2 regions of the Paenibacillus sp. GP183 genome follow, and region 2 is predicted to be linked to the other one. Evidence: predicted binding sites of a transcription regulator. Region 2 holds the regulator's gene; the other holds the start of a gene.

Region 1 (3,765 bases), 820 kb from region 2:
CACGGGATTGAGATACCGCTCAATGACCTTTTGAACTAAATGCTTTTTACCGGTCACATGGGCAAAATAACTAAAGAACCCGGCGCCAAAATCAATCGAAGCCACGATGAGATAGCCGTACAGGAAAATCCAAAGCACTGTAATTCCCAGGATTTCGTAACTCATCGCGGTTCATCTCCTTCTTTCTCGATTCCGACTGCGATTAATTCCTCATGTACTTTACTGTTTTTGAACAGCTTGCTCAATACCTTGATGGCTGTGAATCCAAGTACGAAGTAGAGCAAACAGAACAATACCAGCATTAAATCTACGTGGGTGGAGGTAGTCGCTCCTTCGTGTGTTTTCATATAGCCCCTCAGGATCCAGGGCTGTCGGCCGACCTCGGCATAGACCCAGCCGAATTCAATTCCGAGCATGGCCAGCGGTCCGGACCAGACGATGAGCCGTAATAACCAGCGCGGATACTTGCCGTTCTTGAACTTACGAACCATCCAAAGGTAAAGCATCGAAAGAAACGCAAGGAAAATGCCAATTGTGACCATCGAGTCAAATAGGTAATGGACAAACAGCGGCGGACGTTCGTTAACAGGAGTTGCATTTAAGCCTTGTACCTTCGCATATGGAGAGTCGCCAGCTAAAATGCTAAGCGCATAGGGGAGCTTAAGCCCATACTTGATTTCATTATCTTTGGTAAGGATGCCGCCCAAGACGAGTGGTACCTTGTTTGCTGTTTCAAAATGCCATTCCGCCGCAGCCAGCTTCTCCGGTTGGTATTTGGCCAGGAATTTACCGGACAAGTCTCCAATTAAAGCGGTTGAAATTGAGAATATGAGTGCAGCTGTCATAGTGAGCTTGAGCGCTTTGCGGTGGTAGAGATTGTTGCGTTTTTTGAGCAGAGAGTAAGCAGCAATAGCGGCCAAGATAAAGGCACAGGTCATGTAGGAGGAAGCCAGCACGTGAGAGACCTTCGTCGGTGTAGCCGGATTGAACATCGCCACAAGCGGCTGAATATCTGTAATGGCGCCGTCTTTGAGCTTGAAGCCTTGCGGCATATTCATGAACGCGTTCACGGTTGTGATGAAAAAGGCGGACATCGACGAACCGATGATGACGGGAATCACGAGCAGGAAGTGAGTGATCGGTTTTTTGAAGCGATCCCAGGTGTACAGGTAGATCCCAAGAAAGATCGCCTCAAAGAAGAAGGCGAAGGTTTCCAAAAACAGCGGCAGCGCGATAGCCTGACCGGCAATCCGCATGAAGCTTGGCCACAGCAAGCTGAGCTGCAAGCCTATGGCCGTGCCGGTGACAACGCCGACGGCGACGGTGATCACAAAGCCGCGCGCCCAGCGGCGAGCCATCAGCGTGTAGTAAGGATCGCCCCGCCGGATGCCCGTCCATTCGGCCAGTGCGATCATGATCGGAACGCCGACCCCGATGGTCGCGAAAATGATGTGAAACCCGAGCGTCAGCTCCGTCAGCATGCGGCTGTAAAGCACCGGATCGTAAGCCATGCAGATCAACTCCTTTAGATGCTAATCTTTATTAATCGTAATGGATACACGTGAAACGCTTATGAAAAAAGGTGGCGGATAAACGAAAGAAGCATGACGGCAGCCACGACCATACATACGATGATCAGTGCTTTTTCCTGTTTTTTGAATTTATCCATCGAGGTCACCTGCCATTAAGGAAATAGTGGAGATATCTATTATATTACACGTTTTAATTGAAAGTATGTGATTAAATTCACAACAATTGTGATAGAGGATTGAACAGTGTATTACAAAGTTGTGAAATGAAAAAAAATGATGTAGATAATTAGAGATCTTTAATGATAAATAGAGTCCTTTAACTAGTGATTAAGTTGTTTAATGGTTGTAAGAGTTCTTTAATGAAGTTTGCAAAAGTAAACGGAATGCCCCTAACTTGACAGGGCGGGGGTCACTATTCAGGAGTAGTGGATGGATCCACTTTCACGCGGCAGCTGATTAGCATCTTCCGTGGAACAATGCAAAAAAAACGGCCTCTGTTCGCATCATTTGCGAAAGGGCCGTTCTTCGTTTTTCTCTGGGTAAATAGGGGTCATACATCTAAATTTCCAGGACTTTCCGCATATATGGCGTCGAGGTTGCCGCGGAATTGATCGTTTCTTGCTTTATTGCGCGATATTGAGATAAACTGCAAAGGAGGAGGGATCATTGTGGGTATAAACAGTAGCATTAAAATTGGACCACCTCGATTCGGGATTGCCGTTCACGCCCTTATTTGGCTTGCGCAAAGCGGCGGAGCGTTATCCAGCGTGGTCATTGCCAAAAAAGTGAATTCCCATGCGACTTTTCTCCGAAGGGTTTTGATACAGCTTGCTCAAGCAAGTATTGTTGAAGCAAGAGAAGGACGTGATGGGGGATATAGTTTGCTACGTGATCCGAATCATATTACCCTTGCGGATATTTTCTTGGCTGTAGATGATTCGGCTTGCGTTGAGCAGGAAATGAATATAGATTGCGGAATCGAGGGTAAGAAGCGAGGTACGAGAATGGAAGCATGCTGCGAATCGGAAACGCAAGCAGGTTGTGGTACCTACGCGAAAGAGCTTGAAATGCGGCTTCTATCCATTAAGGAGGAAATACAAAAGCAGACAATTATGCTGCTTAATCAGCACACATTAGCAGAAGTGATGAAAGATATCGATTTCACCTAGTCAATTTTTTCTTTTCCCGCTTGCAATGTATCTTCACAACCCTTATACTGTGTCTGAGTGGATTGCAGTTAAATTGTAACTGCATTTTATTTCACTTCATACTGTGCTTAGTTATATTGCAGTATGGCATTTGCAAATGAACAGGCGCCGTTCATTGTATATGCAAAATTAAGTGATTTTTTTGAGGTTAACTGCACTTTATTTATTTAGGGCAGATTAGTTTATAAGTAGGCTTAATCAAGCCTTGCGCTCATCAGCTGGTACATTGGAGGAGTATCCTCGCTGTTTGTATGACGGCCGTAACGTGTATTTTAGCTTCATTATTCGGAGACACATAGCCGGTTTCGTTCAATCTTTTAACACAAGGAGGATTTTACTAATGGATTCCAAACAATTTAACGAACAATTGCCATACAGATATGACTTGATGTCAGAACCGCAAGCTCGTATTCAAACGCTTCTCGATGAACTGGTTCATAGCGGGACTGAAAAGGGCTTGCAAGTTGCCGTGTACTTGGATGGCAAGCTGGTTATTGACGCATGGGCCGGAATTGCAGATGACACAACTAAGCAGCCCGTGACTGGTATACGCTTTTTACCGTTTACTCATCAGGTAAAGGGATTGTTTCAACCGTCATTCATCAATTAGCTGAAGCAAGAATGCTAGATTACGATGTGCCTGTTTCTTTTTATTGGCCAGAATTCGCGGCGCATGGTAAAGAGAGCATCACGGTCCGCGACGTTTTAACCCATCAGGCTGGCATACCTCAGATGCCTAGAGGGGTAACCCCTGAGATGGTATGCGATTGGGACTTCATGATTAAAGCAATTGAAAAACTTAAACCACTTTGGACGCCCAAAACGAAAACCGGCTACCATGCCTTAACGCAGGGATGGATTTTAGGTGAAGTTGCTCGTCAAGTAGACGGTAGATCACTCGCTCAAATTGTCCAGGAGGAAATTTGTATGCCTTTAGGAATGACGGATTTGTATTTCGGTATACCGAAAGAAATGGAGTCGCGCATCGCGCGAATTGGTAGCGAATTTCTGATGGGCGATGCCTT
Region 2 (11,290 bases):
CGTTCCATCTGCCATTTTCATGGCCTTTGGAATAGCCCTTTTGTATGTTTGCTGTTTCTCAGCGGACATTGCCGCCAGGTGTGCTGCTTGGCGCCGAACTGCTGGCGCTCACGCCCGATGGCACCGGTGTCGCCGAAGGCTTCGGTGAGGTCGAGGCTTTCGGCGTTGTTGACGCTGGCGGAGGCGACGCCACAGGCGTATTCGTCGGCGCCGCAGATGGCTTCGGTGTCGCCGACGGTGTCGCTAGCGGTGTAGCTGACGCCGCGGCGCCTAGTCCCGTACCGCTTCCTGCTCCCGCACCTGCTCCTGCGCCCCCCGCTCCTTCCCCGCTTCCCGTACCTGCGCCCGTTCCCGCACCGGCTCCCGTACTTGCGCCAGCTCCCGCACTAGCTCCAACCCCTCCGCCGTTGTCAGGCATCTGTGTCGGAGTCCCCGTAATCGGGCTGACGCTTGGTGACGGGCTTGCCGATCCTGTGTTGATCGGCGTCAGTACATCTTTAGATACCGTTGGCGCATCCTGCTTTGCAAAGGCCATCATCGTCGCGAGATATTCCGCTGATGGATTGATCCGCTTAATCTCGCCATCCGGCAATCGATACCCGTTGGGCATAGCGAAGGCAGTGGCTTGCTTATCCTTCACAACCTGGCTGATCACTTCCTTAAAGATCGCCGCCGGGTACTTGCCTCCGGTTGTTGTCAAATAATGATCCCGATTGGTATTTGTATAGCCCAGCCAAACTGCAGCCACCAGCTCCGGTGTATATCCGACGAACCATGCGTCCTTGGAACCGTCTATCTGGTTTACTTTCTTGTCCTTAAATTCCGCTGCATCGGGTAGCTGCGTCGTTCCGGTTTTACCGGCTACCGGCCAGTTCATATTCGCATTCATCCCAGTTCCTTGAGTTACAACCTTCTGCAGCATAGTCGTCATCGTGTAAGCGACGGATGGATCCAAAATCTTGCGATTTACCGGTGCTGCCTCTTTGATAGTCTTTCCGTTCCGTGTGACAATTTTTATAATGGCATATGCCTCGGACAGCTCACCGGAATTGGCGAACATGGTGTAGGCTTGAGCCATGATAAGCGGAGAAGTGCCTTCCTGCATTCCGTCAAGCGCCAAGCCGAAGGTACGGTCGCCTGAAGTCAAAGGAATCCCCGCCTGTTTGACCATATCCATTCCTTTAGTAATCCCAACTTCTTTCAACATGGCCACCGCGGGTACGTTGTAGGATTGAACCAATGCTTCCTCCATGGTTACCCAACCATGAAATTTATCTCCGTAATTGTTTGGCTTATATCCGTTAAAGTCCGTTTCTTCATCGTCGATCAAATCAGTCGGCTTAAAGCCCTGAATCAGGGCAGGTGCATAGGCGACTATCGGCTTAAGCGATGAACCGGGTTGACGCTTTAATTGCGTTGCCGCATTAAACCCGCGGAATATGCGATCTTTGCTCAATCCCCTGACTAATCCGCGAATAGCTCCCGTTTTCGCATCAAGGATGGCGATTGCGCTCTGAAGTCCACCCTTGTCCTCCGGAACCATTTTCGGATTGCTGTATACCGATTCAGCGGCATCCTGGACTTTCGGATCCAGATTTGTATAAATCTTGAGGCCGGAGGTAAGTACTTCCTGTTCACTTAATTTAAATTTATCGGTTGCTTCATGGATGACATGATCCACATAGGAAGGGTATTTATTCGTTTCAGCCAAAATCGATTTGTCGGCCAGACGTATGGGTTCAGCTGTAGCTTTATTGCGCTGATCTGCAGTAATGCGTCCCTGATCAGCCATCAGATTCAGCACCAGATTCCGGCGGTCTTTGGCTTTACCGGGATTATCAACCGGAGAATAGTTGTTTGGAGCCTTCGGTAATCCAGCCAACATTGCGGATTCAGCCAATGTAAGCTCGGAGGCGTCTTTGCCAAAATAGATCTGTGCAGCCCTCTGAATCCCATATGCTCCTTCGCCATAGTATATGTAATTCAAATACATTTCCAATATTTGTTTTTTGCTGTAGTTCTGCTCTATTTTTACGGCAGCAATGGCCTCATTGACTTTGCGGGAGAGTGACTGCTCAGAAGAATAAGCATAAGCTTGGCCAATTGCTGGGTGATGGTACTTCCCCCCTGCACCACCGTATGATTTCGCAGATTGGTGTATAAAGCACGGCCAAGACCTTGTAAATCCACACCTTTATGCTCATAAAAGCGTGAATCCTCTACGGAAACAATGGCGTCTACGAGCGATTTTGGAAACTTGTCATAGGGCAGGTACTCCATGCGCGAATTGCTAATCTCTGTAACAACATTGCCATTGACATCATAAATCACAGTCGGGCTCGGCGGTTCCTTGCCCAGCTTGGATATGTCCGCATGGTCATACATGGCTACAGCTGTCTTATAAGCCCATCCTCCAGCCGCAAGAAATACGATAAAGAGGAACAAGCTGCAGATGCCAACCACCTTCAAGAAGGTTCTAAGCATGGGTTTTTTCTTTGCTTTTTGGGTTGCCTGTGTTTGTTTGCCTTCTTCATTCTGATTCATGTCCAGCCCCCGCAGTACTTGGATGTGAATGCAATCTCTTTAATCGTCATTACCACGAAACAAAGGAGGCCAAACATGGAGTAATCCATTATGGAAATTCAACAAAAAAAACCTAGCCTTACACGCTTGGCAGTGTGTAGGCTAGGCTAATTATTAAAAGCTACTTCAATCCAGATAATAAGCCAAGCTTTGCAGCTCGGTAGTGAAATCCGCATGATGCACGCGGACTTCGCCCGGCACCTTAATATTGATGGGTGCAAAGTTCAGAATGGCCTCGGTACCTGATTCAATGAACTGATTTGCGACATTTTGCGCTTCCAATGCAGGAACCGTAATTATCCCGATTCTTACATTCAGCTTCTTTATCGTCTCACGGAGCTCCTCCATGGGCTGTACGATCAGGTTATTGATCGTTTCCCCTACTTTACCGGGTGAAGCATCAAATACAGCAACGATTTTCATCTGATCATTTAAATAAGCATTATAATTGCATAAGGCGCGGCCCAAATTTCCCGCTCCGACCAAGGCTACTGGTATTTGCTTGTCCAGCTTCAATATCTGGCGGATTTTCTCAATCAGATAGGCGACATCGTAACCGATGCCCTTCTTGCCAAACTCGCCAAAATAAGCCAGATCCTTGCGGATTTGCGCGGGATTCAGGTCCAACTTCAGGCCCAAATCCTGCGAAGAAACGGTATTTATGTTTTTCATCGTCAGCTCATTCAGAAACCGCAGGTAGATCGGCAGCCTTCGAACTACCGCTTCGGATATTTTTATTGTTTTCATGGCTTTTTTCACCCATCCATTCCTGGATTCTTGGTACCATCTGCTCGGTATTCATGTGCTCGATCTTGGGGCCAGGCAGTGAATACAAGAAATATTTGCCGTACTGTGTGTCTATGACGCGGGTATCATAAATGATGACAACGCCTTTATCCGACGCTCTTCTCACAAGCCTTCCGAAGCCCTGCTTGAATCGAATGACCGCCTGCGGTACCGAAAACTTCATAAACGGATTCTCATTGCGCTTCTTAATATTCTCGCTTTTGGCCTCAACTAAAGGATGGTTGGGCGGCTGAAAAGGCAATCTTACAATGGCCAAGCAGCTTAATGCGTCTCCCGGGATATCGACCCCTTCCCAAAAGGAGCTTGTGCCCAGCAGAACACAGGAATGGTTATCCTGGAACAGCCGCGTTAGCTTGCTGCGATTGCCGCTGTCCACGCCTTGCCCCAAAACACTGATGGAATGCGGCTGAAGCCGTTCCTTCAAACCAGAATAAATCTGCTTCAGCATTCGGCTTGAAGTAAATAATACAAGCATTCGCCCATGAGTAGCTAGAGCTACCTCACTTAAAGAGTCAATCAGAGCTTTAATAAATACTTGGTCTCCCATGGAACCCTTGATTCCCGGAAAATCTCTGGGGATACAAACAAGCGCTTGCTCTCTATAATTAAAAGGTGAAGGCAATTGAACCGTTCGAACTTTGCCGCCTTTTTCTTCATTCTCGGGAATTTGCAGCCCTAATTGATCGGCCGAGTATTGGAAGGAACGATTCACGGATAATGTCGCCGATGTCATCACAATACTGTCTTTAGTGTCAAAGAAGTGCTGCTGCAGAAGTGAGCTGACATCAGTAGGAACACTGATCAATTGCAAAGATTTCGACTTGGAATAAGCTCCGGCTTCCATCCAATAAACATAAGCCTTATCCGTCATTTTCATAAAGAAATGCAGCGCGTCTCTGTGTCCATAGAGTTCTTTGAGAATCCCGCCCAAATCTGTAATCAAGCTCTGTACTTCATATTTGTCCTGGACATCCTTGATTTCATTAACCAGCTTTTCAAGAATGCGAACAATCTCACTGGCATTCAGGAAAATGCTTTCTTCCATGATCAAAAGTTCGGGCCACATTTGCGGCAGATGATCCTCCCTTACACGAAGCACAAATTGACCGGACTCCGATTGGGAGGCATCGCTTTTGGAGGAAACAAGCTCATAGAGGCTCTCACTCAAACGATCCCATTCTTCTTTAATCAGTACAACCTTTGGATATAGAGTATCTATGACCTGGCACCATCCAGCCGCTCGCTCTTCCTCCTCAAACTTTTGCAGCCGGAAGCGCAGCATGGGCAGCTGACCGCTTCGATTGTCCTTATAGAGCCACTGCAGGGTATGAAGAAACGCCGAAGAATGGAGTTCTATCCCCAAATGCTTGCTAGCCACTTCTTCAAAATGATGAGCCTCATCAATGATCAGATTCTTATATTGCGGAAGCAGCCGGCCTTCCGCTTTCATGTCCGTAAACAGCATGGAATGATTGGTTATGACTAAATCAGCTGCATTTGCATCATTTCGAGCCCTGTGATAAAAGCACTTCTTGAACCAGGGACACTGCCTGTTCAGGCAAGAATCCGTATCGCTGGCGACCGTATGCCAAAACTGCCGCCCTTTATTGCCAAAATGAATCTCTTCCTCGTCCCCGTTCTTGGTTTCGCCAAGCCAGACAACCATCTGCCCCGCAGTAATCGGATCCTCTTTGCCATTCTCATAATCTCTCATACTCAGCTTATTCTCAAATTTGCGCAGGCACAAATAATGGCTTCTCCCCTTAAGCACGGCTGCTTGGAAGGGCACCGGGAATATCTCGCTAAGCAAGGGAATATCCCGCTCGCGCAGCTGTTCCTGCAAATTAATCGTATGTGTACTGACAATCACCTTTTTGTCATGCTTGAGTCCATAGTATAGGGAGGGGATTAGATACCCGAGCGATTTGCCAGTCCCGGTACCTGCTTCAATCATCAGATGCTGCTCGGACTCCAGTGAATCCTCAACCTCTTGAACCATCTGCTCTTGCGATACCCGGTCTTCATAAACTTCAAATTTATCTTGAAGAGACTTTTTTATGTCTTTATAAAAATCAGGAAATGGGGTCTCCAGAGCCTTTAGCGTCTCCTCCTCCCGCTCCGATTCCTCTTCGCCCCAGTCTCCAACATTCACCGTAAATTGTCTGAAATATCGATGTGTGTCCATATCTACAGCTGTTTCTGCTTCTTTAAATGCGCGAATTTCATCCATAAACCAACCCAAATCACTGGCATCCGGCTCAAAAATCTGGCTTAATCTTTGTACACTCAGCAGCGGCAGACCCACCAAACGCTGCATGCAAATGATCCACAGCTCGGCTGTAACTTCTGCATCGCTATCCGCTTGATGGGGTCTGTCATGATGAAGCCCGAAGGTTCCTGCAACCATGCCAAGCTGAAAGCTGGTAAGCGATGGAAATAAAATGCGCAGCGCATCGATGGTATCCAGGACTCTTCCTTCAAAAGCTGGAAAACCGCTGCTGATCAAGCCTTTCTGCAAAAATCCCAGATCGAATGGGATATGATGCCCAACCAGCACGCAGTCAAATAAAAGCGGAAACATTTCGGTCATCACTTGATCAAGAACCGGTGCATGCTCAACCATCTCGTCCGTGATACCGGTTAAAGTCGTAATCAAAGAAGGTATACAAATCCCCGGATTGACCAAGGAAGTATACCTGTGGACGATTTCAAAGCCATCTATGATAACGAGCCCGACCTGAATAATTTCATCGGCGGCCTGGCTCCCCGTCGTTTCAAAATCCAAAACTGCAAATTTCACTTTATACCTTCAATCCCTTCGTTATCCCCTTTTCCTAGCATACCAAATTCCTTTGGCAAAAGGGAATAGCTAAGATCTTATTCCTCCAAATGAAGAAATGATTCCATCGTGGTGGGATCATGATGGTACGCCTTTTTGAAATATTCATACGCGATTTGCATATTTTTATTCTGAACCTGAATGCATCCCATGGCATTGTAGGAAATTGCCTTCATCTTTGTGTTATCCGTCAGCGGCAGCAAGAACTGAAAATGGCGGTAAGCCTCATGAAAGTCGCCTTTACGAAGATAACCCATGGCCAAATAAATACGGGCCAATAAAAAATCAGGCTGCAGCCGAACGAGCGCTTCAAATTCATCTATGGCCTGATCGTACATAAACAACTTGTAATAGCCCTGCCCTTTTGAAAATTCGGAGGTCATCTTGCCGGACAGCTCGAGCTCAAGCAGCTCCTCATGTAAATGTTGGGCTGTCTTCGGCAGTGCTCCATAAAAAGTTCCCAGCTTCTCTTCGAATAAAAGCCAGCTTTCGATACATTCATCGCTCATCGCCTTCAGAACCTGAAGCTGCTCCTCAAGCGCCGCTTTTTCCTCGCCGACTGAATTGGGATATCCGCTCAGAATTTCATCCAACACCTCGTTCATGGTGGAAAAAACATGCTTGAACATGCTGCACCTCGCTACAACCAGAGTTTGTATTCACATCACAGTCGAATGGATTTCTTCTTTAAGCAGCTGCGCGACCTGATTACCCGCTCCCATTATGGCAATCGTCGGTTGATGCTTCCTCGCTTCTTCCTCCGTCATCATGGCATAGGACACGATGATAATCGTATCGCCCGTTTGAACCAGTCTTGCTGCTGCGCCGTTAAGGCATATGACCCCCGAGCCTCGAGGACCTGGAATAATGTAGGTTTCAAGTCTGGCTCCGTTATTATTATTCACTATTTGCACTTTTTCATTAGGGTACATATCGACAAGATCAATTAAATTTTCATCAATGGTAATACTTCCAACATAGTTCAGGTTGGCTTCGGTAACGGTGGCGCGGTGGATTTTGGATTTCATCATCGTTCTAAACATAACAATCACTTCCTCAAGGAAATTAGTTGATTATCGATGAGATCGGACTTGCTGAATTTGTTGGAAAATAGCTGATTATCGATAAGTCTGGCCTTGCTGAACTTGACGGCTAACGCGACAATCACTTGATCGCTTTCCAGTTCATCACTTCTTTTGAAAGGCTCTAATGAAGGATAGGCTAATACCTCGATATAGTCGATCTCACCGAGCGAAGCTGTGCGAATATGGTTACTGATTTCACTCATAAGCTCTTCAGCTGAGAACTGCGGATGGTCCCTGATAAAATCTGCTGCAATAGCTAAGGATTGAGACAGCACCAAGGCTTGTCGCCGCTCAGCTTCGCTCAAATACACATTTCTGGAGCTCATCGCCAATCCGTCGGCTTCCCGCAGTGTCGGACATGGGACAATGTCCACAGGGAAATTCAGATCACTCACCATCTGCTGAATCACGGCTATTTGCTGAGCATCCTTTTGCCCAAAAAAGGCTTTATCCGGCTGTACAATATGGAACAGTTTACTTACAACCGTGGCCACTCCATCAAAATGCCCAGGCCTCGTAGCACCGCACAGCCTTGCGGTCAATCCGCTGACAGATACAGTTGTTTTCATGGGTCCGGGATACATTTCTTCAACGGAAGGCGCAAAAACGATATCGACACCCTCGGCTTCCGCCAAATGCAAATCACGCTCGGCATCCCGCGGATATTTATCAAAATCTTCATTCGGCCCAAACTGCAGCGGATTTACGAATATACTAAGCACAACGATATCGGTCTGCGCTTTGGCTGCCTTGATCAAGCTTGCATGTCCTGCATGCAGAAAGCCCATTGTAGCAACTAAACCAACTTTCACCCTATCCGGGCCTTGATTCAGCCGATGACTTGCAAGACAGTCTCTAAGCTGTGAAATGCGTGTGATCACTTCCATGACAGTCTACTCCTTGTCCCCATTTAAGTATTGGATCACATCATGATCCATATGAAATGAATGCTCGGGACCGGGAAATTGGCCGCTTCTGACTTCATTTGCATACGCCGCAAGCCCGTTTCGAATAGTTTCCCCAATCTGGGCATAAGCCTTGACAAACTTTCTGGGAGCGCTGGTTGAACCATACTCGAGTAAATCATGAAAGACCAATACCTGTCCATCACAGCTCACACCGGAACCGATGCCGATCGTAGGTATGGACAGCTCCCTGGAAATCCAGGCTGCCAGTTCTTCCGTCACCAGCTCCAGGACAATCGCAAAGGCTCCCGCCTTCTCAAGCGCCTTAGCGTCTTCCAGCAGCTTCTTGGCCTGCTCGGAGCTTTTCCCTTGAATCCGGTAACCGCCTAACTGATGCACAGACTGCGGCGTCAATCCGATATGCCCGATCACGGGGACTCCAGCTTGCGTAATCGCTTGAACCGTAGAAGCTATCTCCGCACCGCCTTCAAGCTTGACCGCTTTGGCATGGCCTTCCTGCATCAATCGAGCTACGCCGGCCAGCGTATGATCCAAGCTTCCGTGATAAGTAAGAAACGGCATATCCGCCACAATGAATGTAGAAGCTGCGCCCCTAACCACTGATCTTGTATGATAAACGATATCGTCCAGCGTGACGGGCAATGTAGAATCATATCCAAGCACTACGTTCCCCAAAGAATCTCCGACCAAAATGACATCAATTCCCGCTTCCTCCGCCAGCTTGGCTGAAGGGTAATCATAGGCTGTGACCATCGTGATCTTTTCCCCGTCCTGTTTCATTCTTCTCATGCGGGCGGTCGTAAGCGCCTTGCGCTGATCCATAGCAATCTCCCAGCTTTCCCATAAAATAAAAATACCTTTTAGCCGACAGCTAAAAGGAACCTATGCGCATAAAAAAAGCATATGATCCTTCTGTCTCGGTCCAAAATGGCTCAGAGCAGAATCCGACATACTACTGTATTATAATTCAATTGGGCTAAAACCTACATCATTATGCTTGAAAAACAGGATAAGAATGCAGTTCCAAGGGATACCGCTTCTTGGTTTAAGTATACCATACTTGTGCAGGTTTACCATACCGACTTCAATCCCGCTCAACGCAGCTCAACGTCACCCGAGAAAACGCGAATCGATTCACCCGATGCCAAGGATATGGTCAATGCACCTGACTCATCAATCGATTCAGCCATCCCCTCCATTAAACCATTGGGTGTTTGCACCCGAATAGGACGGTGCAAGGAAACGCTGTAGGTTTCCCATAAAAGCCTGATGGGTCCAAAGCCCTCCTCATGATACAGCCCATACAAATCTTCAAACTCCCGCAAAAAAGCTTGGATGACAGCTGTCCGGCTTACTGCCGAACCGGATTCAATCGCTAATGACGTAGCCACGCCGCGAAGCTCCTCCGGATAATCCTCCAGCCGCAAATTTGCGCTGATGCCGATTCCGGCTATCACATATTTTAAACGCTCGTCTTCACCGTTGATCTCAAGCAATATCCCGCATACCTTTTTTCCATGGATCAAGAGGTCATTGGGCCACTTGATGCCGATTTCCACCTTGCACAGCTTCTGAATGGACCTGCAAACTGCAACAGCGGCAAGCAAGGTCAGCTGCGGAGTGAAATAAATCGGAATCCTCGGAGTAAGCACCAAGCTCAACCAGATCCCTTTGCCGGGCGGGGAATGCCAATGGCGGCCCATACGGCCTCTGCCTGAGGTTTGGCGTTCTGCAAGCACAAGAGTGCCCTCCACTGCTCCAGAACCGACCAAAGCATGGGCAACAGCTTGCGTGGAATCCACCTCATCCAGGATATGGAGCTGGCGACCCATCACTTTGGTTGTGAGGCCGCCAATCAGTTCCGCGGCATTCAGCTTTTCAGGTTTGCTAATCAGCTTGTAGCCTTTGCGAGGTGCAGAATCAAATTCATAACCGGCCTCGCGCAGACTCCGGATATGCTTCCAAATGGCCGTACGGCTGCAGTTCAATTGTCGGCTGAGCTCTTCACCGGACAGAAAGGCATGCGGATGCTGCTCGAATACTTGTAAAATACGTTTGTTCATGATGGGCTCTCTCTCATTGAAATTGAAAACATAGTCAGGGGTGGGATGCTCCCCATTGCCTTGCTGCTAGCAGCAAGGACTCCCGATCATTGTGCAGCTCATTCAGAGCGGTACATTCCAGTAATTCCTGCAGCACCAAGCCGATCCAAGGTCCAGCCGGGCGATCCAAAGCCAGAACCAGGTCGCTGCCCGTGATCGACAATTGTTTAAGCTGCGTGCAGGACAGCTCCTCGAGCCACTTCTCGCCGGATTGGACCAGCGGCGGAACAAAAGTACGCAGACTGGCCTCCAGGCTGGCCAGGACAGGCTCTGCCGAGGATGCAGCCGCATCTCGGGCGAGAGCTGGCTGGCTGGCCTCCAGGCTGGCCAGGACAGGCTCTGCCGAGGATGCAGCCGCATCTCGGGCGAGAGCTGGCTGCAGGGCGCGCAGCACCTGCAGCCAAGCGCGGGCAGTCGGCACGCCGTGCCGGACCGCGGCAAGCTTCCAGATCCGCGCCAGCTGCAGCGGATCCTCATAGGGCGCCGAACCCGCGGCGCCCAGGGTCAAGAGTTGCCGCGCAAGCTGCTCGTGCAGCGCGAGAATCCCGGTCACCGCGTCCGTGTCGGCGCGAGAGAAGGTCAGCTCCTGGAGCGCCGAGCGGACCATGTCCGCAGGCGTCTCCAGGAGCAGCAGGAGCAGCGCCCAACGGGCGTTCTGCTCCTGCAGCGCGCTGACGGCGTCCAGCGCTTCGGGCCGGGCGAGCCAGCTTTCAAAAGGCAGCGGAAGCTGCTTTTTGAAATGGCGCCACAGGCGGCTCGCCAAGAGCAGCTGCACGGCCCGTGCCGGGGCAGCGCCTGCGACCATGCGCTGGAGCTCGCTGCGCACGCGCTCCATGGCGACGTGGCGCAGCAGCGGAGCTTGCCGCAGCAGCGCCTGCCACGTCTTCGCTTCGACCTGCAGGGCATAGGTCGAAGCGAAGCGAATACAGCGAAGCATGCGCAGCGCAT

The links. The regulator Rex, encoded in region 2, represses fermentation and respiration genes when NADH is low (regulators of the CRP and FNR family bind a similar motif). The targets are predictions, from matches to a motif close to TTGTGAAATATTTCACAA.
Region 1: a site for Rex is predicted at 1,735-1,752, ahead of BLV33_RS10860 (cytochrome ubiquinol oxidase subunit I). Genes of this name have one in related genera too.

The regions. Positions count from the first base shown of each region.
Region 1 covers NZ_FNSW01000001.1:2,182,929-2,186,693, reverse strand. The annotation lists gene BLV33_RS10865 (cytochrome d ubiquinol oxidase subunit II) at 1-165, opposite strand, end outside; gene BLV33_RS10860 (cytochrome ubiquinol oxidase subunit I) at 162-1,511, opposite strand; gene BLV33_RS10855 (Rrf2 family transcriptional regulator) at 2,201-2,701, shown strand; gene BLV33_RS10850 (serine hydrolase) at 3,081-3,350, shown strand; gene BLV33_RS10845 (serine hydrolase domain-containing protein) at 3,323-3,765, shown strand, end outside.
Region 2 covers NZ_FNSW01000001.1:1,358,026-1,369,315, forward strand. The annotation lists gene BLV33_RS29895 (transglycosylase domain-containing protein) at 59-1,792, opposite strand; partial or broken gene BLV33_RS30635 (biosynthetic peptidoglycan transglycosylase) at 1,850-2,544, opposite strand; gene BLV33_RS06715 (redox-sensing transcriptional repressor Rex) at 2,710-3,330, opposite strand; gene dinG (ATP-dependent DNA helicase DinG) at 3,263-6,190, opposite strand; gene BLV33_RS06725 (tetratricopeptide repeat protein) at 6,268-6,858, opposite strand; gene panD (aspartate 1-decarboxylase) at 6,889-7,272, opposite strand; gene panC (pantoate--beta-alanine ligase) at 7,278-8,201, opposite strand; gene panB (3-methyl-2-oxobutanoate hydroxymethyltransferase) at 8,208-9,062, opposite strand; gene BLV33_RS06745 (biotin--[acetyl-CoA-carboxylase] ligase) at 9,335-10,303, opposite strand; gene BLV33_RS06750 (CCA tRNA nucleotidyltransferase) at 10,338-11,290, opposite strand, start outside.